Regions from separate parts of the Sphingomonas sp. T1 genome, predicted to be linked through region 2. Evidence: riboswitches for the same ligand, from Rfam matches in the RefSeq annotation. Region 2 holds a riboswitch; each other region holds the start of a gene.
The links. A riboswitch is a leader RNA that binds a small molecule or an ion and turns the genes downstream of it on or off. The one in region 2 is predicted to bind cobalamin.
Positions count from the first base shown of each region.

Region 1: linked by a shared signal. The riboswitch ahead of GV027_RS01715 (TonB-dependent receptor plug domain-containing protein) and the one ahead of cobW (cobalamin biosynthesis protein CobW) in region 2 are both predicted to bind cobalamin.
Region 3: linked by a shared signal. The riboswitch ahead of GV027_RS06440 (TonB-dependent receptor) and the one ahead of cobW (cobalamin biosynthesis protein CobW) in region 2 are both predicted to bind cobalamin.

Region 1 is NZ_LR733875.1:397,661-405,668, reverse strand. It holds gene GV027_RS01735 (ABC transporter ATP-binding protein) at 1-49, opposite strand, end outside; gene GV027_RS01730 (FecCD family ABC transporter permease) at 43-1,038, opposite strand; gene GV027_RS01725 (ABC transporter substrate-binding protein) at 1,106-1,951, shown strand; gene cobO (cob(I)yrinic acid a,c-diamide adenosyltransferase) at 1,948-2,547, opposite strand; gene GV027_RS01715 (TonB-dependent receptor plug domain-containing protein) at 2,547-4,505, opposite strand; cobalamin riboswitch at 4,688-4,920, opposite strand; gene GV027_RS01710 (HpcH/HpaI aldolase/citrate lyase family protein) at 4,979-5,803, opposite strand; gene GV027_RS01705 (MaoC family dehydratase) at 5,800-6,252, opposite strand; gene GV027_RS01700 (acetyl/propionyl/methylcrotonyl-CoA carboxylase subunit alpha) at 6,252-8,008, opposite strand, start outside.
Region 2 is NZ_LR733875.1:3,405,485-3,413,492, forward strand. It holds gene GV027_RS15540 (HoxN/HupN/NixA family nickel/cobalt transporter) at 1-1,020, shown strand, start outside; cobalamin riboswitch at 1,181-1,397, shown strand; gene cobW (cobalamin biosynthesis protein CobW) at 1,536-2,585, shown strand; gene cobN (cobaltochelatase subunit CobN) at 2,591-5,884, shown strand; gene GV027_RS15555 (cobalamin biosynthesis protein CobG) at 5,881-7,005, shown strand; gene GV027_RS15560 (precorrin-8X methylmutase) at 7,005-7,634, shown strand; gene cobI (precorrin-2 C(20)-methyltransferase) at 7,631-8,008, shown strand, end outside.
Region 3 is NZ_LR733875.1:1,428,512-1,436,519, reverse strand. It holds gene GV027_RS06450 (TonB-dependent receptor) at 1-2,327, shown strand, start outside; gene GV027_RS06445 (endo-1,4-beta-xylanase) at 2,430-3,572, opposite strand; gene GV027_RS06440 (TonB-dependent receptor) at 3,782-5,953, opposite strand; cobalamin riboswitch at 6,122-6,362, opposite strand; gene GV027_RS06435 (catalase) at 6,581-8,008, shown strand, end outside.

The DNA.
Region 1 (8,008 bases), 3.0 Mb from region 2:
CCCGCCCTGCACGGCGGACGCTGAGGCTGTCCGCGGAAAGGGCTACCACAGCCGCCGCTCGCGCATCAGGTGGACGAGGAACACCGGCACGCCGAGAAACGCGGTGACGACCCCGAGCTTAAGTTCGTTCGACGTCGGGATCACCCGGACCAGCACGTCGGCAAAGGTCAGCAATGCTGCCCCGCCCAGTGCGGAGGGGAGCAGGATCGCCGATGGCGAACGATCGGTCATCGGCCGGACGAGATGCGGAACGATCAGGCCGATGAACCCGATCGCGCCCGATACCGCGACCGCCCCGCCAACCCCGATCGCCACCCCGACCAGCATCCGCATGCGCGTCCGACGCAGATCGACGCCGAGCGCGCGCGCGCCATCCTCGCCAAGCGTCAGCGCGTCGAGCGCATGGCCGTCCCAGGCGACCAGCACCATGCCGAGTGTGATACAGGGCAGCGCCAACGCAACATGGCTGAACGACCGGTCTTCGAGCGACCCAAGCAGCCAAGTCATAATCTCCATCGCCGCAAACGGGTTCGGGGACAGGTTGAGCGCAAGGCTGACCCCCGCGACGGCCAGCGTTCCGACCGCGATCCCCGCGAGGATCAGTGACAAGGCACTTTGCGACCCCGCCGACAGCACGAACAGCAACCCCAGCGCCGCGAACGCCCCGGCGATCGCCACAATCGGCAGCATCGCCGGATGAAGCTCCGCCAGCCCGAAATACAGCGCGATCACCGCGCCCAGCGATGCGCCGTTCGACGCACCCAGCACCGATGGCTCGGCCAACGGATTGCGCAGGAACCCCTGCAGCGCGGCACCCGAAAGCCCCAGCATCGCGCCGACCGCGAGCCCGAGGATCGCGCGCGGCAGACGAAGTTCGAACAGGATCGCGCGTTCGATCGGATCGCCCTGCCCGCTGAGCGCCCGCACGACATGCGCCAGCGGGATCGCCGCGCTCCCCACCGCGACCGACGCGGCGCCGGCCAACAGCGCAAGCAGCGCGAGGCCACCGACCAATCGCGCACGCGTCACGCGTTCCATAGTGCCAGATCCCACCGCATCGATTTCCGCCTAGCGCATAAGCGGCCGCTGCGGCAGGGCTTTGCGCATGCGCGGCCGCCGTCTCCTGACCATCCTGATGATCGCTGCCGCCGGCGCACCCGCCGCGGCGGCGCCGCCTAGACCGCCGCGGCGTATCGTTTCGCTCAACCTGTGCGCGGACCAATATCTTCTGGCGCTCGCCGACCCCGCGCAGATTGTCGCGCTCACCCGGTTCGCACGCGATCCGAACATGTCCGCGGCCGCCAACGCCGCGCGTACCATGCCCGTCAGCCGCGGCAGCGCGGAAGACGTGCTGATGCTGCACCCCGATCTGGTGATCGCCTCGCCGTTCCGACGCCAGACGGTCACGGCCATTCTCGCCGGCCGGAACGTCGCGACGCTCGATCTGCCCCCCGCGGACAGCTATGCCGCGATCGTTTTGCAAGTCCGTCAGGTCGCCGCCGCCATCGGCCACCGCGATCGCGGCGAAACGCTGATCCACCGGATGGACGCCGCGCTCGCACGATTGCCGCGCGCGCCGGGAGGTCGTACGGCGGCCTATTATCAGCGTCGGGGTTTCCTGACCGGCACCGGCACGCTCGTCGACGAACTGATGCAGCGTCTCGGGCTTGCCAATCTCGCGACCCGGCTCGGCAAACCGGCGCTATCGCAGCTCTCGCTCGAACAGATGGCGCTGGCACGCCCGGACTATCTAATCGTCGAGAGCGCCACCGACCGCGTGACCGATCAGGGCACCGAGATGCTGCATCATCCGATTCTCGACGGGATCCCCCGTATGCGCATCCCCGAGGCGTGGACCGTCTGCGGAGGTCCCGCCTATGTGCTGGCCGCGCAAAGCCTTTCAGCGCAGTTGCGCACGCCGCGTCCGGCGGTTCCTCGCCGCGGCCGTTAGAACTCGACGCCGGCCTGGGCCTTGACCCCACCCCGGAACGGATGCTTGACCTGCCCCATCTCGGTGACGAGATCCGCCGCGGCAACCAAAGCATCGGGCGCGTTGCGCCCCGTCGCCACGACATGCGTCATCGCCGGTCGCGCCGCGAACCCCGCAAGCACCTCGTCGAGTGGCAGATAGTCATAGCGCAGGACGATGTTGATCTCGTCGGCAATGACCATCGCATAGCTCGGGTCGGCGATCATCCGGCGGACCTCGTCCCACCCTTCGCGCGCCACTGCGATGTCGCGGGCCCGATCCTGCGTATCCCAGGTAAAGCCCTCGCCCATCGGCTTGAATTCGACCAGATCGGGAAAGGCGTCGAAGATGACCTTCTCGCCGGTCGTCATCGCACCCTTGACGAACTGCACGATCCCGACCTTTCGCCCATGCCCCATCATCCGCACCGCCATGCCGAGCGCCGCGGTGGTCTTACCCTTGCCCGGCCCGGTGTGGACCATGAGCAGGCCCTTTTCGATCGTCTTGGCAGCGACGATCTTGTCCTGGACGACCTTCTTCTTGGCCATCCGCGCCGTGTGCTCCGCCTCGCTCCGCATCAGAATGCTGCCTTCACGCCGGCATAGGCGCCGCGACCCTGACCGACATAGCTGAACACCTCCTCGTACCGCTCGTCGAACAGGTTTTCGACCCGACCGAAAACCGACAGCCCGGGCGTCAGCTTGTACGCCGCGTTCAGGTTGACGAGGACATATTCCTGGAGCGAGACGCGGACCGGGACATAGCTTGGATCGGTATAGGCGTCGTCCTGCTGCCGGCCGTTATACCGCACGGTGAGGGTCGCCGAGGCGCGCTCGTCGCGGCTGAACGCGGTCATGTTGACGCTGCCGATATGGTTGGGGCGCCGGATCTCCACGCCCCCGTCCTCGCGCGCCTTAAGATAGGTATAGGCGAGGTCGAAGCGCAGCTGCGCGATCGGCCGGGCGGTGGCGAACACTTCGACGCCGTGCTGCATCGATCGCGTATCGCGGTTACCGGGCGTCGCGACGAAATCGGGGGCGGGATAGGTGGTGAAGATCTCGTTCGTCAGGCGACTGTCGAAATAGGTCGCGCCGATCGTCGCACGATCCCCCCCGAAAACCTGTTCGACCCCGGCTTCCCAACCCTTTGACTTTTCCGGCTTGAGATTCGGGTTGCCGATATAGCGACCGTCGGAATAACCGAAGAGATCGAAATAGCCGGGATTCTTCACGCCCGTCCCGTAGGCGCCGCGCACCCGCGTTCCGGTCGCAAAGCGATAGCTCGCCTGCGCGCGATAGGTGGTGGTGTCATCGAACCGATTATTCTCGTCACGCCGCACCGATCCGCCGATCGCGAGCGCATCGTCGATCACGACGTCATACTGGCCAACGAGCCCGACATTGTCGGTATGCCGCCGTCCCGTAAAGACGAACTCCGAAGGAGCCGCGCTAAGCGTCTGGAACTGCTCGCGCTCGACATCGACCGCGGCGGTCAGCCGATGCCGGATGCGATCGGTCCCGAACCGGAACGCGCTTTCGAACGATCCCTTGTACCGCCGTCCCTTGTTGCCAAAGCTCAAGGCATCGTCGACCAGCGCCCGGCGTGTCGTATCGGCAAACTGGCCGCTGAGCGCATTCGTCCAGCGGCCATCCGCCAGCGCCAACTCGGCCCGGACGAGCCCGTAATAGGCCTCGACCGTGCTGCGCGCGCCTGGCGTATCGACGATCGTGCCGAACTGCGGGCCGCTCAATGCCGTGTCGTTGCTGTCGGCATCGGTATAGCTATAGCGCCCGACGCCCGTGACCTTCAGCGTGTCGGTCGGCGACCAGTTGAGCTTGCCCGTCGCGCCGACGCTCTTCGCTCCGATGTCGCGCGATCCGCCCCGTGCGGTCGGCGTGCCGTCGGTGAGGTAGGTCGAGCTCGATAGCGCGTAATCGAGATTGCCCGCCACGCCCGCGACCCGGGCGCCGCCCGAAAACGTGCCGAACGATCCCCCCTCGGCCCGCAGCGATACGCCCGGGGCCTCCGCGCCGCTGAGCGTGAGATACTGGATGACGCCGCCGATCGCGTCGGACCCGTACAGCGCCGATTGCTGGCCGCGCAGCACCTCGACCCGTGCCGCCTCGTCGGCAATCAGCGTGCCGAAGTCATATTCGCCCTGATAGGGATCGGACACTTCGATCCCGTCGATCAGCACGAGCACGTGATTGCCCTCCGATCCGCGGATCCGGACCTGCGTCGTCCCCCCGACCGCGCCGGTCCGGCTGACCGCCAGTCCGGGGACGTCGCGCAGCACGTCGGACACGATCCGGGTCTGCCGCTGGTCGAGCGTGGCGGCGTCGAGCACCGTCACCGACGCTCCGAGCTGATCGGCGGGAACCGCGTCCCCCGATCGCGATGCGGTGATCACCAGCTCGGCGGCGCCCGCTGCCGCCTCGCCCGTCGCCGCAGTAACCGGATCGGGCTCGGCCGCGGTCGGCGATGCAAAGGCCGTGGCGGTCGCGAGCGCCGCAAGCGAAACGAAAACTCTGGTCATGAAACGATACCCCCGGCGTCACGAGCGACCGGCCGGGGCCTGCCGTCCGATGCCACGGACAGCCGGCGCAACGCTTGGGGTGTACGCCGAACCGCACCCGCCACGCGCGCCGATGCGGCCCCCGCCGCATGGTTCGTCGCTCAGACGGAGTACCGTGCCGCGGTCATCCCCTGGACCATGGCAAGAGCGACCGAGCGCCGGCAGGTCTCCTGGCTCGCGGGTCGACGCCCGGTACGCGACCTTCCCGAGCCCTGCGCTTACGCTCAGGCCTAGTGGTCGCCCCCCCATGATGAAGGGACATGCGCACCGCACTCACCGCTTACAGTTGCAGGGACAGCCGCGGCATGAGGAGGACCGCCTCCCGCACCGCATTCCCTTTGAAGCCCCGAGGGGCACCGACGCGATCTGCGACCCCGGCCTTCACCGGTTTCGCAGGGCGACGGTAGCGCAGAAAATTCCTGCCGCCAATGGGCCTAGAGTCGCGCGAGGATCGCCCGCGCCTGACGTAAGTGCGGCGCATCGATCATCCGCCCATCAAGCTGCAGCGCGCCCGCCTCGGGAGCCGCTGCAAACGCAGCGACGACGGCGTGCGCATGTGCAATGGTCGCCGCATCCGGCGTGAACGCGGCGTTGATCGTGGCGACCTGCGACGGGTGGATCGCCATCATGCCGGTAAAGCCGTCGCGGCTGCCACGCGCGGCATAGGCTGCCAACCCGTCAATGTCCGCGATTGCGGGATAGACCGTCTCGATCGCCGCGACGTCCGCCGCATGCGCGCCGAACAGCAGCAGCGATCGGACGAGCTTATAGGGTTCGGTATAGGACCCGTCGTCCTCCCGACTGGTCGCTGCGCCGATCGCCGCGGGCAGGTCCTCGGCGCCCCAAGTCAGGCCACATAACCGGTCGCCGACCCGCGCATATTCGCCCAGTGTGAAGATCGCGGCGGGCACTTCGGTCGCGATCGGTAGGATCGGCGGACAGTCATCGCCATAAGCCTCGACCAGCGCGAGGACGGTCGCGGGTCCGGTCGCCTTGGGCAGCATGATCGCATCGGCGCCCCTCGCGGCAGCGAGATCGTCGTCCAGCCACCCGGAGTCGACGGGATTGATCCGGACTATCCGCACGACGTCGGTGTGGTCCTGCAACGCGGCCCGGACCGCCTCGCGGGCAACGGCCTTGCGGGAGAGCGCGACCGAGTCCTCCAGATCGAGGATGATGGCATCGGCCCCGCTCGCTGCGGCCTTCGCAAAACGCTCGGGCCGGTCTGCGGGCACGAACAGCAGCGAGCGCAACCTCATGCCGGCGTCCGCAGCAGCAGTGCCGAGCGGAGGCACCGACAGACGATCTCGTCACGCTGGTTGATCAGCTGGTGCATGAATGTGACGATCCCGGCGTTCGGGCGTGACCGGCTGGGCTTAAGCTCGGCGACCTCGGTCTCGGCGCGCATCGTGTCGCCGATGAAGACGGGTTTCGGATGCACGAGCTTGTCATAACCGAGATTGGCGACGAGCGTCCCGAGCGTCGTGTCCCCCACCGACAATCCGACCATCAGCGCGAAGGTGAAGGTGCCGTTGACGAGGATCTGGCCGAATTCGCTCGCCTTCGCCGCCTCCGCATCGAGGTGCAGCGGCTGCGTATTGTGCGTCATCGTCGAAAACAGGAGGTTGTCCGTCTCCGTGACGGTGCGGCGGATCTCATGGACGATCCGGTCGCCAACCGCCCATTGGTCGAAATAGCGGCCGGCCATCAGTCATCCTTCTCGATACGCGCGAGCACCATGCCATCGTTCACCTGCCCGCCTTCGATCGCGGCCAGTTCGGCGACCGTCCCGTCGAACGGCGCGATGAGCGAATGCTCCATCTTCATCGCCTCCAGCGTCACGAGCTTCTGCCCCTTTGCGACACGGTCCCCGATAGCCACGTCGACCGCGATGATCCGTCCCGGCATCGGTGACAAGATCGCGCCATCAGCTGCCGCCCCCATCGCCGCGCCAGACGCACGCCAGGGCCGCAACTGCCAGGTCTGCCCGGCATCGGAAACGAGGGCGGCATCGACCGGTTCATGGACGCCGCGACCGTCGAGATCGATCGTCACGGTGTCGTCGTCGAGCAGGAACCGCGCCGTCTTCAAAGGTGCCGCGTTGAGGCGAAAGCCCGCCATCGGTTCGACGCGTACGAGCGCGCGCGCGGCCTCGATCAGCGCTTCCTCGCTGGGCTGCGCCGGGGGCATCAGCGCCGCACCTTCGCGGGCTATCAGCCCGGTATCGAGCGTTCCCGCGACAAATTCCGGATGGTCGAGCGCCTGGACGAGAAACCCCGCATTCGACCGGACCGGCCAGACGACCGCCTTGTCCAGCGCCTCCGCCAACGTCTCGCGCGCGGCTTCACGCGTGTCGCCCCAGGCAATCACCTTGGCGATCATCGGGTCATAATAAGGCGAGATGTCCGCCCCCTGTTCGACACCCGTATCGACCCGCGTCGCATCATCCAGATCGAACGCCTCGAGCCGCCCGATCGACGGCAGGAAACCCTTGGCGGGATCCTCCGCATAGAGCCGGGCCTCGATCGCCCAGCCGCGGATCGCAAGATCATGCTGCTGCAGCGGCAACGCCTCGCCGCTGGCAATCCGCAGCTGCCACTCGACAAGGTCCTGTCCGGTGATTTCCTCGGTGACGGGATGCTCGACCTGCAACCGGGTGTTCATTTCCATGAACCAGATCCGATCGGCGCGCAGGCCTTCGCTCGCATCGGCGATGAACTCGATCGTACCCGCGCCGACATAGTTCACGGCCTGTGCCGCGCGCACCGCCGCCGCGCAGATCGCCGCGCGCGTCGTATCATCCATGCCGGGCGCCGGGGCCTCCTCGATCACCTTCTGATGCCGGCGCTGCAACGAACAGTCACGTTCGAACAGATGGACGACGTTGCCTTGCCGATCGCCGAACACCTGCACTTCGATATGCCGCGGTGACAGGATATATTTCTCGATCAGCACGTCGGTATTGCCGAAGGATGCGGAAGCTTCGCGCTGGCACGAAGCGAGCGCGTCGGCAAAGTCGGCGGACGCGTCGACGCGGCGCATACCCTTGCCGCCGCCGCCCGCAACGGCCTTGATCAGGACGGGGTAGCCGATGGCATCCGCCTCGCGCTGGAGCCGATCGGGCGACTGGTCTTCCCCCAGATAGCCCGGTGTCACCGGGACGCCGGCCGCCATCATCCGCTGCTTCGCGGCATCCTTCAGCCCCATCGCGCGGATGCTGTCGGGATCGGGGCCAACCCACAGGATCCCTGCGTCGAGCACGGCCTGCGCGAAGTCCGCATTCTCGGACAGGAACCCGTACCCCGGATGAATTGCCTCGGCGCCGGTGGCGAGCGCGGCGGCGATGATCCGTTCTCCGACCAGATAGCTCTCGCGCGCCGGGCTCGCACCGATATGCACCGCCTCGTCAGCGTGCCGGACATGCAGCGCGCCCGCATCGGCATCGGAATAGACCGCGATCGTGC
Region 2 (8,008 bases):
GGGCGTTCGACGCGACACCGGATCGGCTGGATGTTCGCGATGCTGGTTGCGGCCAACATCGCCGCCTGGGGATGGGCGTTCGCGCTGTTCCAGGCGCAGCCGCTGATGCTGGGCACCGCGATGCTCGCCTGGGGGCTGGGGCTGCGCCACGCGGTCGATGCGGATCATATCGCGGCGATCGACAATGTGACGCGCAAGCTGATGCAGGACGGGCAGCGGCCGATCGGGGTCGGCTTCTGGTTCGCGATCGGCCATTCGGGGATCGTCCTGATCGCCGCGGTCGCCATCGCGCTGACCGCGAGCGCTCTGTCACAGTTCGAGGCGTTCAAGCAGGCGGGCGGGGTGATCGCGACACTGATCTCCGCGCTGTTCCTGTTCACGATCGCGGCAATGAACCTGATCATCCTGCGATCGGTGTGGCGGACCTTCGGCCATGTCCGCGGCGGGGGGCGCTATGTCGAGGAGGATCTCGACCTGCTGCTCGGCAATCGCGGGCTGCTCGCGCGGCTGTTCCGGCCGATGTTCCGGCTGGTGACGCGCAGCTGGCACATGGCGCCGCTCGGGTTCCTGTTCGGGCTGGGGTTCGACACTGCGACCGAAGTCGCGATCCTCGGCCTGTCGGCGAGCCAGGCGGCGGACGGGTTGTCGATCGGTACGGTGCTGGTGCTGCCCGTGCTGTTCGCGACGGGCATGGCGCTGGTCGACAGTGCCGACGGGGTGGTGATGCTCGGCGCGTATGAATGGGCGTTCGTGAAGCCGATCCGCAAGCTCTATTACAACATCACGATCACGCTGATCTCGGCGATCGTCGCGATCGCGATCGGCGGGATCGAAACGCTCGCGCTGCTGGCGTCGAAGCTGGGCCTCAGCGGGGGCGTGTGGGACGTCGCTTCGGCGCTGGGCGAGAATTTCAACGGGCTGGGCTTTGCGATAATCGCGCTGTTCGTGGCGTGCTGGGTGCTGAGTTTTGCGATCTACCGGTGGAAGCGGTTCGACGAGATCGAGGTAGTGCGGGGCTAACAAACAGCGTCGTCATCCCGGGCTCGACCCGGCACCCAGAGCCAGGCACCGCATTTTGTTTGGCTCTGGGTCCTGACTTTCGTCGGGATGACGGAGGTCAGGTGCATTGGCACAACCGCCAAACTCCTCTAAACCCAACCGCGAGGTTTGGTTCTACCGAACCTCGACAGATCGCGCCGGTGCCCTTCGGGGCTTGAATGGGAATGCGGTGCGGGAGGTTTGCCTCCCAATGCCGCGGCTGTCCCTGCAACTGTAAGCGGTGAGCGAGACGCACAGGCCCCCGATGCGGGGGCAGCCACTGGGTCACGGGACCTGGGAAGGCGTGCATCGAGCTTCGACCCGCGAGCCAGGAGACCTGCCAGCGTCATGGTCGCTCTTGCCTTGATCCAGGGGATGGTCGCGGCACGGTACTCCGTCTGAGCGACGAACGCGTGCGGCCGTCTTGGTCGCGCGCGCGTGTGGCTGCGGATGTGCGTCCGTCCGTGGCTGTCGTTCCGACGCCCGGAGAGTATCGCATGACCGAACCCCAGCCGACCCTGGCCAAGATTCCCGTCACCATCGTCACCGGATTCCTCGGCGCGGGCAAGACCACGCTGATCAGCCACCTGATCCGGAATGCCGGTGGCCGGCGGCTCGCGGTGATCGTCAACGAATTCGGCACGCTCGGCATCGACGGCGACATATTGAAGGGCTGCGCGATCCCCGATTGCCCGGCCGAGAACGTCGTCGAGCTCGCCAATGGCTGCATCTGCTGCACCGTCGCTGACGATTTCATCCCGACCGTCGAGACTTTGCTCGCGCTCGACCCGCGGCCCGACCATATCCTGATCGAGACATCGGGGCTCGCCCTGCCCAAGCCGTTGCTGAAGGCGTTCGACTGGCCCGCGATCCGGTCGAAGATCACGGTCGACGGGGTGATCGCGCTGGCCGATGCGGAAGCGGTCGCCGCGGGGCGGTTCGCGCCCGACCTCGCCGCGATCGAGGCGCAGCGTCGCGCGGATCCGAGCGTCGATCACGAGACGCCGCTCGCCGAGGTGTTCGAGGACCAGCTCGCCTGTGCGGATCTGGTGCTGCTGACCAAGGCGGATCTGGCGGGCGAGGCGGGGGTGGCTGCGGCGCGCGCGGTGATCGCGGCGGAGTCCACGCGTGCGTTGCCGGTGATCGCGCTGACCGACGGGGTGATCGATCCGCGCGTCGTGCTCGGGCTGAACGCGGCGGCGGAGGACGACATCGCGGCGCGGCCGTCGCATCATGATGGCGCGGACGATCACGAGCATGACGATTTTGACAGCATGATCGTCGAGCTTGGCGAGATCGCGGACCCGGCGGCGCTGGCGGCACGGATCGAGACGCTGGCGCGCGACGCCGACATCCTGCGCGTGAAGGGCTATGCCGCGGTGACGGGCAAGCCGATGCGGCTGCTGGTGCAGGCGGTCGGGGCGCGGGTGCGGACGCAATATGACCGGCCGTGGCGCGCCGACGAGGCGCGCCAGACGCGGCTGGTGGTGATCGCCGAGCATGACCGGATCGACCCCGCAAGGATCCGGGCCGCGCTTCAGGGCTGACGACGATGCACGTCGTCTTCCGCGAAAGCCACGGGCTGGAGGAAAGCGCGGTCCCGCAGGACCTGGCGCAGAGCCCGGCGGACCTCGTCGTCCTGTCCTTTTCGGACGGGGATCTCGGCGCGTTCGCGGCCGGGTGGCGGCGTGCGGCGGCGAGTGGGAGCCCGCTGCCGTCGCTGCGGCTCGCCAACCTGTCTGCGCTCGCGCATCCGCTGTCGGTCGATACCTATGTCGAGCGGACGCTGGCGGGGGGTGAAGGCGCGAAGGGGATCGTGATCCGGCTGATCGGCGGGCGGTCCTACTGGTCCTATGGGTTGCAGCAGCTCGAGGCGCTGGCGCGGGCGCGGGGGATCGCGCTGGCGGTGCTGCCGGCCGACGGGCGGATCGACGCGCGGCTCGATGCGGCGTCGACGGTGCCGGTGTCGACGCTGCGTCGGCTCGCCGCGCTGTGCGACGACGGCGGCGCGGTCGCGGCGCAGGCGGCGCTGGCGCAGATGGCGCTGGCGGCGGGGCTCTATGCCGGGCCGGTCGCGGGCGTGAAGACGGTCCCCGAGGTCGGTGGCTGGCAGCCGCGCGACGGGGTGACGTGCCCCGCGGCGTTCGCGATGACCGCGACGCGGCCGCGAATCCTGCTGATCTTCTACCGCTCCTACCTGACCGCTGCCGATCTCGACCCGATCGAGGCGCTGCACGCCGGGCTGAGTGGGGCGGGGTTCGACGTCGTCGGGCTGTTCGCGCCGTCGCTGAAGGCGCCGGGCGTCGCGGGGTGGCTGGCGCGCTGGGTCGTCGCGCTGCGCCCGGCGGTGATCGTCAACGCGACCGCCTTTTCGGGCCGCGGCGCGGACGACACATCGCCGCTCGACGGGGCGGGGGTGCCGGTGTTCCAGGTCGCGCTGGCGACGTCGGATCGCGCCGCCTGGGCGGGGTCGATGCGCGGGTTGTCCCCCGCCGACCTGGCGATGCACGTCGTCCTGCCAGAGGTCGATGGACGGCTGTTCGCGGGCGTCGCAAGCTTCAAGGAGGACGGCGTACGCGACGACGCTCTCGGCTATGCTCGGCGCGAGCACCGGGCCGATCCCGAGCGGATCGCGGCGATCGTCGCGCGCGTGACCGCGTGGGTGCGACTGGCGGCGCGGCCGGTCGCTGAGCAGCGGCCCGCGGTCGTGCTGTCGACCTATCCGGGCAAGGAGTATCAGATGGCGCATGCGGTCGGGCTCGACGCGCTGGCGTCCGCGGAGGCGATCGTCGAGGATCTGGCGGCGGCGGGTTACGCGACCGGAGGGGCGGCGCCGCAAGCGCTGTCCAAGGCGCTGGCGACGGGGCGGATCGGGTGGCCGGTCGCGGCGTATCGCGCGGCGCTTGGGGGCCTGCCGGCCGTGTTGCGCGATGCACTCGAGGAAAGCTGGGGCGCGCCCGAGGACGATCCGGGCTGTGTGGACGGCGCGTTCCGGTTCGCAGGCGTCGAGCGGGGGGGCGCGGTGATCGCGCTCCAGCCCGAACGCGGGCGCAGTGCGGCGCGGGTCGGGGAGTATCACGACCTGTCGCGCTGTCCCCGTCATGCCTATGTCGCCTTCTATCTGTGGCTGCACGCGCGGGGGAGTGATGCGCTGATCCATGTCGGCGCGCACGGGACGCTCGAATGGCTGCCGGGCAAGGCGGTCGCGCTGTCGGGGGAATGCTGGCCCGAGGCGCTGACCGGGGCGATGCCGGTGCTCTATCCGTTCATCGTCAACGATCCGGGCGAGGCGGCGCAGGCGCGGCGGCGGATCGGCGCGGTGACGATCGGCCATGTCCCGCCGCCGGCCGCGACGACGCGCAGCGGCGCGGGGCTGGGGCGGCTCGAATCGCTGCTCGACGAGTTTTCGACCGCCGACGGGCTTGACCCCGCGCGCCGCGACCGGCTGCAGCGCGACATCGCCGACGAGGCGCGCGCGACCGGACTGGCGGCGACGCTGCGGCTCGACGAGGCGGCGAGCCAGGCGGAGGCGATCACCCGGATCGACACGTTCGTGTGCGACGTGAAGGAAAGCCAGTTCGGCGACGGGCTGCACGTTTACGGTCGTGGCGAACAGGGGGAGGCCGAGCGCGACGGGCTGCTGAACGCGTTGCGCGGCAGGCGGATCTCGGCGGGGCCGTCGGGGTCGCCGTGGCGCGGACGCAGCGACGTCCTGCCGACCGGGCGCAACCTGTATGCGACCGACGCGCGCGCGGTGCCGTCGCGCGCGGCGCATGCGCAGGGCGTGCGGCTGGCCGACGAACTGGTCCGCCGGCATCTGCAGGATGAGGGCGACTATCCGCGCGCGCTGGTCGTCGACCTGTGGGCGTCGGCGACGATGCGGACCGCGGGCGAGGAGTTCGCGATGGCGCTCCACCTGCTCGGCGCGGAGCCGGTCTGGGATCATGCGTCGGACCGCGTCACGGGGGTCGAGATCCTGCCGCTGGCAAGGCTCGACCGGCCGCGGATCGACGTGACGCTGCGCGTGTCGGGGTTGTTCCGCGATGCGTTTCCCGCGCTCGGCCAGATGTTCGGGCAGGCGGTGCGCGCGCTGGCGGCGCGCGACGAGCCCGGCGACTGGAACCCGTTCGTCGGCGAAGTTGTGGGTGCGCGCGTCTATGGGCCCGAGCCGGGTCGCTACGGGCTCGGGCTCGGCGATGCAGGCGAGACGTACGGCGAGGCGGCGCGGGCGGCGGCGGGCGCGGCGTGGCTGGCGGCGTCGAGTCATGCGCTGGAAGGAGCGGGCGACGACGGTGCGACGCGGTTCGATCCAGCGGGGATCCGCGACCGGGTCGCCGCCGCCGACGCGTTCGTCCATGTTCAGGACCTGCCCGAAACCGACCTGTTGCTCGCCGCGGATTATGCCGCGCACGAGGCGGGTTTCGCGGCGGCGCAGGCGGTTGCCGGGGGTAAGAGCGCGGCGCTGTATCATCTCGATGCGCGCGACCCGGAACGGCCGCGTGCGCGGTCGCTGGACGAAGAGATTGCGCGGGTCGTTCATGCGCGGGCGGCGAACCCGGCCTGGGTCGAGGGGATGATGCGGCACGGGTTTCGCGGCGGCGCGGAGATCGCCGCGACGCTCGACCATATGGCGATGTTCGCGCAGCTGGCGCGGGTGGTGTCGCCCGAGCTGATCGATCTCTACTATGATGCGACATTGGGGCGCGACGCGGTGCGGGCGTTTCTGGAGAGCGCGAACCCCGCGGCGCTGGCGGCGATGACCGCGCGGTTCGCGGCGCTGCATGCGGCCGGGCTGTGGCCGACGCGGCGCAATTCGATCCTCGCGCAGCTCGACCTGCCGGCATGAGCGCGTTCGTCGTCAAGGGATGGTGCCCCGATGCGTGGCGGCCGATGGCGGCGGGCGACGGGCTGCTGGTGCGGATCCGCCCGCCGCTCGGCCGGCTGACGCGCGCGCAGACACTCACGCTGTGCGATGCGGCAATGGCGTGGGGAAATGGCGAGATCGACGTGACAAGCCGCGCGAATTTCCAGATCCGGGGCGTGACCGAGGCGGGCTGGCGGGAGCTGGTCGAGGCGTTGCTGGCCGTCGGGCTGATCGATCCCGATCCGGAGCGCGAGGCGTGCGGCGCGATTCTGGTCGCGCCCGACTGGCGGGACGGGGACGACACGCAGCATATCGCCACCGCGTTGCGCGAGCGGCTGTCCGACCTGCCGGTGCTGCCTGGCAAGGTTGGTTTTGCGATTGATGCGGGCGCTGCACCGCTGCTGACCCGCGCGCCCGCTGACTTTCGGGTCGAGCGCGCGGCGGACGGCAGGTTGCTGGTGCGCGGCGAGGGGCGTGCGGCGGGGGTGGACGTGACGCGCGACACCGCGGTCGACGCGCTGATCGCGCTGGCGCGGTGGTTCGTCGACAGCGGCGGTGCGGCGGCGGGGCGGATGGCGCGCCACGCAGCGGCCGTGCCGGAGCCCGCGACCTTGGTTCCCGCGCCCACGGCGCCACCGCCCGAAGCCGGGGCGCATCCGCTGGGCGCGGCGATCGCGCTCGGCTTCGGGCGGATCGCGGCAGTAGAGTTGCGCGACCGGATCGCCGCAGACCCGGTCACGGCGATCCGCGTGACGCCGTGGCGGATGCTGATCCTCGAAGGCGGTGTGCCGGATAGCGCGCGTGACCAGAGCAGCGTGCGCGCCGGGGTCGACGCCTGTGTCGGTGCGCCCGCCTGCCCGCAGGCGAGCGTCGAGACGCGCGACCTCGCGCGGCGGCTGGCTCCGTTGGTTGCTGGCAGCCTGCACGTGTCGGGATGCGCCAAGGGGTGTGCGCGGGCGCGGCCTGCGGACGTGACGCTGACCGGGCGCGACGGGCGGTTCGACCTTTCCCTGCACACGCGCGCGGGCGCGCCGCCGCTGCTCGGCGCGCTCGAACCCGCTCAGATTATCGCCCATTTCTCCCAGCCGTCCGGAGCCGCCTGATGCCCTATGCCTATGAGACCGAGGGGGCCGCGATCTATCGCCAGTCGTTCGCGATGATCCGAGCCGAGGCGGATCTCGCGCGGTTTGACGCCGAGGAGGAGCCGGTCGCGGTGCGGATGATCCACGCTGCGGGGCTGGTCGCGCTGGCCAAGGATATCCGCTTTTCGCCGGGCTTCGCACGGACCGCGCGTGCGGCGTTGCGGGCGGGCGCGCCGATCCTGTGCGATGCGCGGATGGTGACCGAGGGGATCACGCGCGCGCGTTTGCCGGCGGACAATGCGGTGATCTGTACGCTGCACACGCCCGAGACGGTCGCGCTGGCGAGAGAAATGGCAACAACGCGCTCGGCCGCGGCGCTGGAGTTCTGGCGGCCGCATCTGGCGGGTGCGGTGGTGGCGATCGGCAATGCGCCGACCGCGCTGTTCCACCTGCTCAATATGCTTGAGGATCCCGATTGTCCGCGGCCCGCGGCGATCATCGGCTGTCCGGTGGGTTTCGTCGGTGCGGTCGAATCGAAGGATGCGCTGTGGGCGGCGCAGCCGGTGCCGTGCGTGATCGTCGAGGGGCGGCTGGGCGGCAGCGCGATCACCGTCGCGGCGATCAACGCGCTGGCGAGTGCGGCGGAATGATCGGGGTGGTGGAGCCCGTGCCGATTTTGGTGCCGCCGCCGGGACAGGTGGTCGTAACCGGCACGATCCACGGCGTCGGGCTGGGGCCGGGGGCGTGCGACCTGATGAGCGTGCGCGCGGATCGGCTGGTGCGCGGCGCGCGGCACGTCGCCTATTTCCGCAAGGCGGGGCGGCCGGGGCAGGCGCGGCGGATCGTCGAGGGGATGCTGCGCGACGACGTGATCGAATATCCGATGGAATATCCCGTCACCACCGAGATCGCATTGTCCGATCCGCGCTACAACGACCGGCTGTCGGGCTTTTACGCCGCGTGCATCGACCACCTCGCGGCGCTGGCGCTGGGCGGCGAGGACGTGGTCGTGCTGTGCGAGGGC
Region 3 (8,008 bases), 2.0 Mb from region 2:
ACGGCTATTCGGCCGCCGGCCAGTGGCGCAGTCCCGACAAGTCGATGACCGCGACCGCGCAGTTCCTGCGGACCGACTCGCGCGAGGCGTGGACCGAGAATTCGATCGAGGTCGCGACCGACAACGTGCTGGCGGCAGGCGACACGCAGCCCTTCCCGGGCACCAGCTTTGCCTATGACGACGATAACGTCTTCACCAGCGGGATCATCACCGGCCCAAACGGCTATCGCGCCGACCAGGATCCGGCGAACGGCGGCGATCAGCGTACGCCGAGCAACGGCCTGCAGAGCAACAACATCTCGCGCGGCAACCAGTCGCGCTTCCGCACCAACGACGCCAGCTTTAACCTGAAGTGGCAGGCGACGAACCGGCTCGGCATCAACCTCGACTACCAGCATGTCTGGTCGCAGGTGAAGGTCACCGACCTGACCGTCTGGGGCACGACCTTTCAGAATGCCGACATCCGGCTGGACGGGACCAACCCGGCCTATGTGAACTTCATCCCGGTGACGAACACGCCGAACAATTACCAGAACGCCGCGCACCCGAGCTATCTCGACGCATATAACAACTTCTACCGCTCGGCGATGGACCATATCGAGGACAGCGAGGGCAACGAGGATGCTGCGCGTATCGACCTCGATTATTCCTTCCCGGAGGATAGCTGGCTAACCTCGGTCCGTGTCGGCTATCGCTTCGCCGATCGCCAGAATGAAGCGCGTTCAACCGGCTATAACTGGGGCGTGCTCAGCGAGATCTGGGGCGGCGGCAACAATCAGGACAATGCAGCGGCGCCGACCGGCCCGGGTGGCCCGGTCTGGTTCGATCGCCCGATCGACGGCAATCCCGTCACGCGTGATACGGGTAATCTCGGCCCGCAGCAGGCATTCCTCTACGACAACTTCTTCCGCGGCAAGGCGAACGACTCGTCGAACGGCGGGCGCGTGTTCGTGCCGGGGTCGTTCCTCCAGGATTATGGCGCGGCGACGCAGGCGATCAGCCAGATCGCGCAGGAATGGCGCAATTTCACGAGCAACCTGTCGGGTGCCAATGGCTGGGTGCCGCTGGCAAGCCGTGCCGGTGTCGTCGCCGGGACGCCGTTCCTGCCCGGTGAGATCAACCCGGTCAGCGAGCGCAACAACGCGGTCTATGCGATGGCGCGATTTGGCAACGACCTGTCGAACGGCTGGAACCTGAGCGGCAATATCGGTGTGCGGTACACCAAGACGGATCGCGTCTCGTCGGGCTTCTTCGCCTTCCCGCAACAGTCGTTCAGCTGCGTCGCGCCGACCGACGGGCAGCCGGTCTCGCGGTTCTGCGCGCTGCCGCAAGCCGTACGTGATGCCGCCGCGGCGTTCCAGAACGGCAGCACGACACCCAACGACGCCAAGCTGAGTTACGACTATTTCCTGCCGAGCTTCAACGTGAAGCTGGCGATGGGCGGTGGTCTTCAGTTCCGCGCGGCGTTCACCAAGAGCGTCGCTCCGCCGGATTTCGGGCTGACCCGGTCCTATTACAACATCAATCTGAACACGAGCGACCAGACGATCCTGTTCAACGGTGCGCCGGTCGCGACCTTCCAGGTCGGCAACCCGTTTCTGAAGCCGGTCCGTGCGGACAATTACGATGTGACCGCGGAATGGTATTTCTCGAATGTCGGCCAGCTCACGCTGTCGCTGTTCAAGAAGGACCTGTACGGCGTGCAGACCAACAGCCTGCAGCGTCAGAGCTTCACCAACAACGGCGCGACATTCGACGGGATCATCACGACCCCGCTGAACTCGACCGAGACGGGTCGCGTAAAGGGGTTCGAGGTCGGCTATCAGCAGACCTATGATTTCCTGCCGGGGTTCCTGAGCGGGTTCGGTCTCGCGGCCAACTTCACCTACGTGAAGTCGTCGGGCGTGTCGCAGCAGAATCTCGATTCCGACGATCCGAACGTCACCGCCGGGATCATCTCCAACGTCGACACCAGCGGGCTGCCGTTGCAGGGGCTGTCGAAATACCAGTTCAACTTCGCGCCCTTCTATCAGCGTAACGGGCTGGAGGTACGCGCTGCGTATAACTGGCGGTCCAAGAACCTGCTCACGATCCGCGACGTGATCGTGCCGAACTCGCCAGTCTACGCGGAAAAATACGGGCAGCTCGACGCCTCGATCTTCTACGCGGTGACGCCAGCGATCAAGATGGGGTTCCAGGGCGTCAACCTGACCAACTCGATCACGCGCACGTCATATGTGATCAACGATGATCTGCTGACGCGGCCGCGCAACTGGTTCATCGCGGATCGCCGCTTCACCTTCTCGATCCGCGCGTCGTTCAGATAAGCGCGTGAGGGTCGGCCGGTCCGGCCGACCCTCCCGATCCTTTTCCCGTTCTCCCCCCTGGGCGCCGCGCGACTACCGCGGCGCCCTTTTTTTGTCCGGGCGTCAGGCGCGGGGCGGGGCGGCAGCAAGCGCGGCGGCGATCGCCGTGTACATCGGTTTGGGCTTGAACGCGGCGTCATAGGGGCAGGGGCGGCGGCGGGCCTTGTCCTTGCGCGGCTCGAACCCCTCGATCCAACTATAGCGGTCGGTCATTCCCCACAGCAGCACGTCGCGAAGCTGCGGATAGGCGAGCATGACGTCGAGATAGCCGCGCGTGAAATCGGCCACCGCCTGGTCGCGGACCGTAAAGTCGGCGGGGAGTGCGTTGTCGCGGACGTCGAGCTCGGTGATCACCAGCCCATAGCCCATCGCGGTGACCGCATCGAGGAAGCGGCGCCACTCGCCCTCGAGCCCTGCGATCGTCGCACGCGCGTCGATTCCCTGGGTGACGAGGTGAGATTGCACCCCCAGCGCATCCACCGGCACGCCGCGCGCCTTAAACCCTTCGAGCAGCTTGAGCACGCCGGCGCGGTGCGTGGCGTTGCCGGGCTCCCAGCTCATATAGTCGTTATAGACCAGCTGCGCGTGCGGCGCGACGCGGCGCGCGGTGTGGAAGGCGAGGTCCAGCGTTGCCTCGGGACTGCCCAGCGCGCGCGACAAAGCGGTCTGGTACAGGCTCGCATCCTTGGGATCGACCGCCTCGTTGACGACGTCATAGCTGCGGATCCGCGTGCCATAGCGACGGCATACCGTCGTGATATGGTCGACCAGCAGGTTTTCGGCGGCGCGCGCGGGGGTCGCGCCGAAATCATGCGCTTCTTCCCAGCGCGGCATCCATTTGGGCTGATGCCACAGCAGATTATGCCCGCGCACCGGCAGCGCGTTGGCATCCGCCCATGCCATCATCGCATCGAACCGGGTGAAGTCGAAGCTGGTCGCGCTCGGTCGCAACGCCTGCCACTTCATCTCGTTTTCGGCGACGAGCAGACCACAGTCGCGCTTGAGCAGGTCGGCATAGGCCGGGTTCGCGAACGAGCCCCGATCGGCACCGGCGGCACCCCATGCGAAACTCGACCCCATCCGCATCCCCTTGGCCGCGGCGATGCCGTGCAGGCCGGTCGGCGCAGGTGCGGCCGTTCCACGGGCGCCGGCCGATACGGCAAGACCCGTCAGCATCGCCAGCCCGGTGCGTCGCGTAATTTCCACAGCACATCCTCTCTTTTATGATAGCGCTAACGCTGGCGGTTTCTCGTCAACAGGTCAATCCCGAACCCATTGCTTTGGTACGTGAACTCCAGTGGTTGGCCGATGACGAAACCATTCGGGTGGCATGCTGAACGGCAGGCGAGCCCGCCGCTGCGCGGCAGAACCATGCCCGCTGTCGGGGCCTTGCCAGCCGCCGGTCACGGGGCGCGCTAGAAGCCGACGCGAAGCGAGACGTCGACCGCGCGGGGACGGCCGAGGACCCATTGCTGGTTGTTGTAGGTGCTGATCGCATAGTCCCGGTCGAACAGGTTGTAGCCGTGGATGTCGACCGCGAGCCGCGGCGTCACTGCATATGAGAGCGTTGCATCGACCGTGGCGTAGCTGGGGACGCGGAAGCTGTTCGCATTGTCCGAATAGCGGCGTCCGACGTAGCGCAGTCCGGCGCGCGCCTGGAGCGTGCGCGTCGCGTTCCAGCGCAGCCAGAGATTGGCAAGCGTCTCGGGCACGTCCGGCGGGGTATTGCCATCGAAGCGCATACCGCCTGAGACGAAGTCGTCGAACGTCGCGTCGAGCACGCTGCCGTTCGCATCGATCCCGACACCGTAAGGCAGATCGAGCGACACCGCGGCCTCGATACCCCTGGCCGATCGCTGGCCGACCTGCTCGACCGGGCTCGCCGGGGTCAGCTGTGCCAGCAAGCGCTTCTTGACGATGCGGTAGGCGGCGACGGTGGCGGTGCCGCGACCGTCGAGGAACACCGCCTTCGCGCCGACCTCGACCTGGTCGCCGACCGCGTTGCTGAACTGCACCTGCCCGGTCGAATAGGTCGTCAGCGTCCCCAGCGGGTCCACGCCGGTGGCATATTGCCCATAGAGCGACACCGTCGGGATCGGCTGATAGACGCTCCCGACCCGCCAGGTCACATTGTGCAGCCGCTTGTCGAGCGCGAAGGTCTCGGTGGTGGCGCCGCCCGGATAGTCGATCGACCAGCGGCGGATCGTGTCGCGCTCGAAGCGGACGCCACCGACGATCGAGACGTGCGTTCCGAGCTTCAGCCGGTCCTCGGCGAAGACCGCATATTCGGTCGTGCGCGTGCGATAGCGCGGTGCGATGCCTTGCGTGTCGATGATCAGACCGGGATCGAACGCGAAGGGATCGACCTCCGAAACCTGCGGGTCAGACCCGAAATTGTGGGAATATGTCAGTTTGATAAGGTTGACATCGAAGCCCATGACCAAGTCGTTGCCGACGCCATCGGCGATGCCCGTCCTGAACGTCACGCTGCCCTGGTCGCCCCACTGCGTCTGATCATGGACGATGCCGGTCATGTCGGTACGCAGGATGCCACCGGGTGTGCCGGTGTTGCCACTGCCGTTGGCGCAGACCCCGTCTGCGGCGACCCAGCAATAGGTTTCGAGATTGAGCCAGGAGCGTTTGGAGCTGAGGCGATAGGCCTGGTTGCTGACGGTGACCACATCGCTCGGCGTCCAGTCGACCTGCAGGCTGGTGCGGTTGTCCCGGTAGCGGATGACGCCGTCGCGTGTGTTGTAGTTGCGCTCCCGGATGCGGTCGTCGAGCCGACCGTCGATCAGCGGCGTGCCGAAATAGCGCATCGGCTTCTGGTCGCCATAATCGTCACGCGCGGTGACGACGAGCGTGTCGGTCGGTGCCCAGCGCAGCGTGCCCGACACGGCATGGCTGCGTGACTGGCCACGATCGACATAGCCGTCGGACCGACGATAGCTGCCGTCGATACGGTAGGAGAGGCGCTCGGTGATCGGCCCCCCTGCGCCCGCCGCGACATGCAAGCTGTCCTGCGACCCATAGCCGATCTCGCCCTCCACGTGCGTCCGCTGCGTATCGGGTTTGCGCATCAGGACATTCACCGCGCCGCCCAGTGCGCCCTGGCCGTAGAGCACGGAGGCCGGGCCGCTCAGGATGTCGATCCGCTCGACCATCCACGGATCGGTCGGAAAGGTGATCGTGCCGGCCGCCGGGAACAGCCTGATGCCGTCGATGAGCTGGAGCACGGATCCCTGACCGCTGAAGCCCCGCGCCGAGAGTGCGGTGCCGCCATTGCCGGGATTGCCCACGTTGCTGATGCCCGGTGCGCGACTCGTCGCATCGATCACGGACAGGTCGCCTCGCGCGCGGATCATGGCGCCGTCGATGACCGAGAGCGTCGCGGGAGTCTCGAGCGGCGTGAGGCCCAGGCGGCTGCCGGTCCCATTCGGCGTGGTGAGCGTGTCCTGGGCATGCTGTCCGACGACCAGGATGTCTTTGGTCTCGGGATCCGGCGCGGACTGCGCGTCGAGCGGTGCTGCGAAGACAGGCGACAGAATAGCCCCCGCGAGCGCGAGGCGGGACAATAGGAACGGCATTACGGTAATCCCCCGGGCGTCTGGCGAACCCGGCAGGGACCTCCCGCGAACGGCCGACATCCGCGCCAGCCGGACGCGATTGCGACCGGCACGCATGCCCGTGCGGTCCCCACCGCACACGTCGTCGCTCGACGGAGTACCGTGCCGCGGCCACCCCCTGGGCCAGGCAAGAGCGACCAGACGCCGGCAGGTCTCCTGGCTCACGGGTCATCACACGATGCACGGCCTTCCCAGGCCCTCATGACGAAACGTCTGGCCCAGTGGCTGCTCCTTCCTTTGCAGGAAGAAGCGAAATGCATCGCGCTCGCCGCTTACAGTTGCAGGGACAGCCTCGGCTTCAGGTGGCGAACCACCCTCACCGCGTTCCCTATTAAGCCCCTTTCAGGGCACCGACGCGATCATGCCGCCCTGCTCGGATCGAACAGGTCAGCGGCCCCGGTCTATCCCGGTCAGGATCGTTCGGCAATCGTCCGGCGAGCGGCACGATGGCGGCTCGATCGTCCCGCTCGATTGCTGTGATCCAGAAGCTCCGTTTGGCGCGATGCGCGTCCTCGATCAGGAGGCGGCGGTGCCGCGCGCTCTGTGCGGGGATGCCACGCTGATGGCATGCAGGATTAAGGGATCGAGATGAAGAACGTGAAGAGCCGTCAGGCCGTGACGGCGATGCTGCTGGCTGCGGCATCGGCTGGTGCCATGATCCAGCCGGTCGCCGCGCAGACGGTGGCGCCGGCCGAGACGCAGGCGGAAACCCGCATGACGACCGCGGCGGCACCGTCCAGCGCCGGCAAGCCCGCGCTGGCGCAGGCCGGTGTGGCCGGCACGGTCGAAGCCAAGGGTGATTCAGCCAGTGTCGCCGCGCCGCAGATGACCCGCGACAATGGTGCGCCGATCGGCGAGAACCGCCACTCGAAGGCGGCGGGCGACCTTGGCCCCGTCCTGCTCGAGGACACGACGCTGATCGAGAAGCTCGCACGCTTCGACCGTGAGCGCATGCCCGAGCGCGTCGTCCATGCCCGCGGAACCGGTGCCCACGGCGTGTTCACCGCGACCGCGGACATTTCGAGCATCACCGACGCATCGCTGTTCATGCCCGGCAAGCAGACGCCGGTGTTTGTCCGCTTCTCGACCGTGATCCACCCCTCGGGCAGCCCAGAGGGCATGCGGGATCCGCGCGGCTTTGCGACCAAATTCTATACCGATCAGGGCAATTGGGATCTGGTCGGCAACAACCTGCCGATCTTCTTCATCCGCGACGCGATCCAGTTCCCGGACATGATCCACGCGCTCAAGCCCTCGCCTGTGACGAACAAGCAGGACCCCAATCGCTTCTTCGACTTCTTCTCGGCCACGCCCGAGGCGACCAACATGCTCGCGCATGTCTATTCGAACCTCGGTACGCCGGCATCCTACCGGACGATGGACGGCAACGGCGTCCATGCCTTCAAGCTGGTCAATGCCAAGGGCGAAACGGTGTTTGCCAAGTTCCGCTGGATCAGCCGCCAGGGCGTGCGCAACCTGAACGGCGCGCAGGTGGCGACCGCGACCTGGAACTACCTGACCGACGACCTCTATGGCGAGATCGGCAAGGGCAACTTCCCCGTCTGGGACCTGATGGTGCAGACGATGTCGGCGTCGGCGTTCGCCAAGCTCGACTATAATCCGTTCGACGACACCAAGGAATGGCTGGGCGTGCCGTTCCGCAAGATCGGCGAGATGACGCTCAACAAGGTGCCGACCAACTTCTTCGACTATACCGAGCAGTCGGCGTTCGCACCGGCCAACCTCGTGCCGGGGATCGAGGCGTCGCCGGACCGGATGCTGCAGGGTCGGCTGTTCTCCTATTCGGACACGCAGCGCTATCGCATCGGCGCCAATGCGATGCAGTTGCCGGTCAATCGTCCGCTCACGAGCGTCGTCAACAATTACCAGGACGGCCAGCTCGACCACGCCAACCGCGCGTCCGACGTGAATTATTTCCCGGCGGCGACCGCGGCAAAGTCGACCGATGCCCGCTTCCGCGCCGCGCCCTATGGCGTCGACGCGACCGTCGATGCG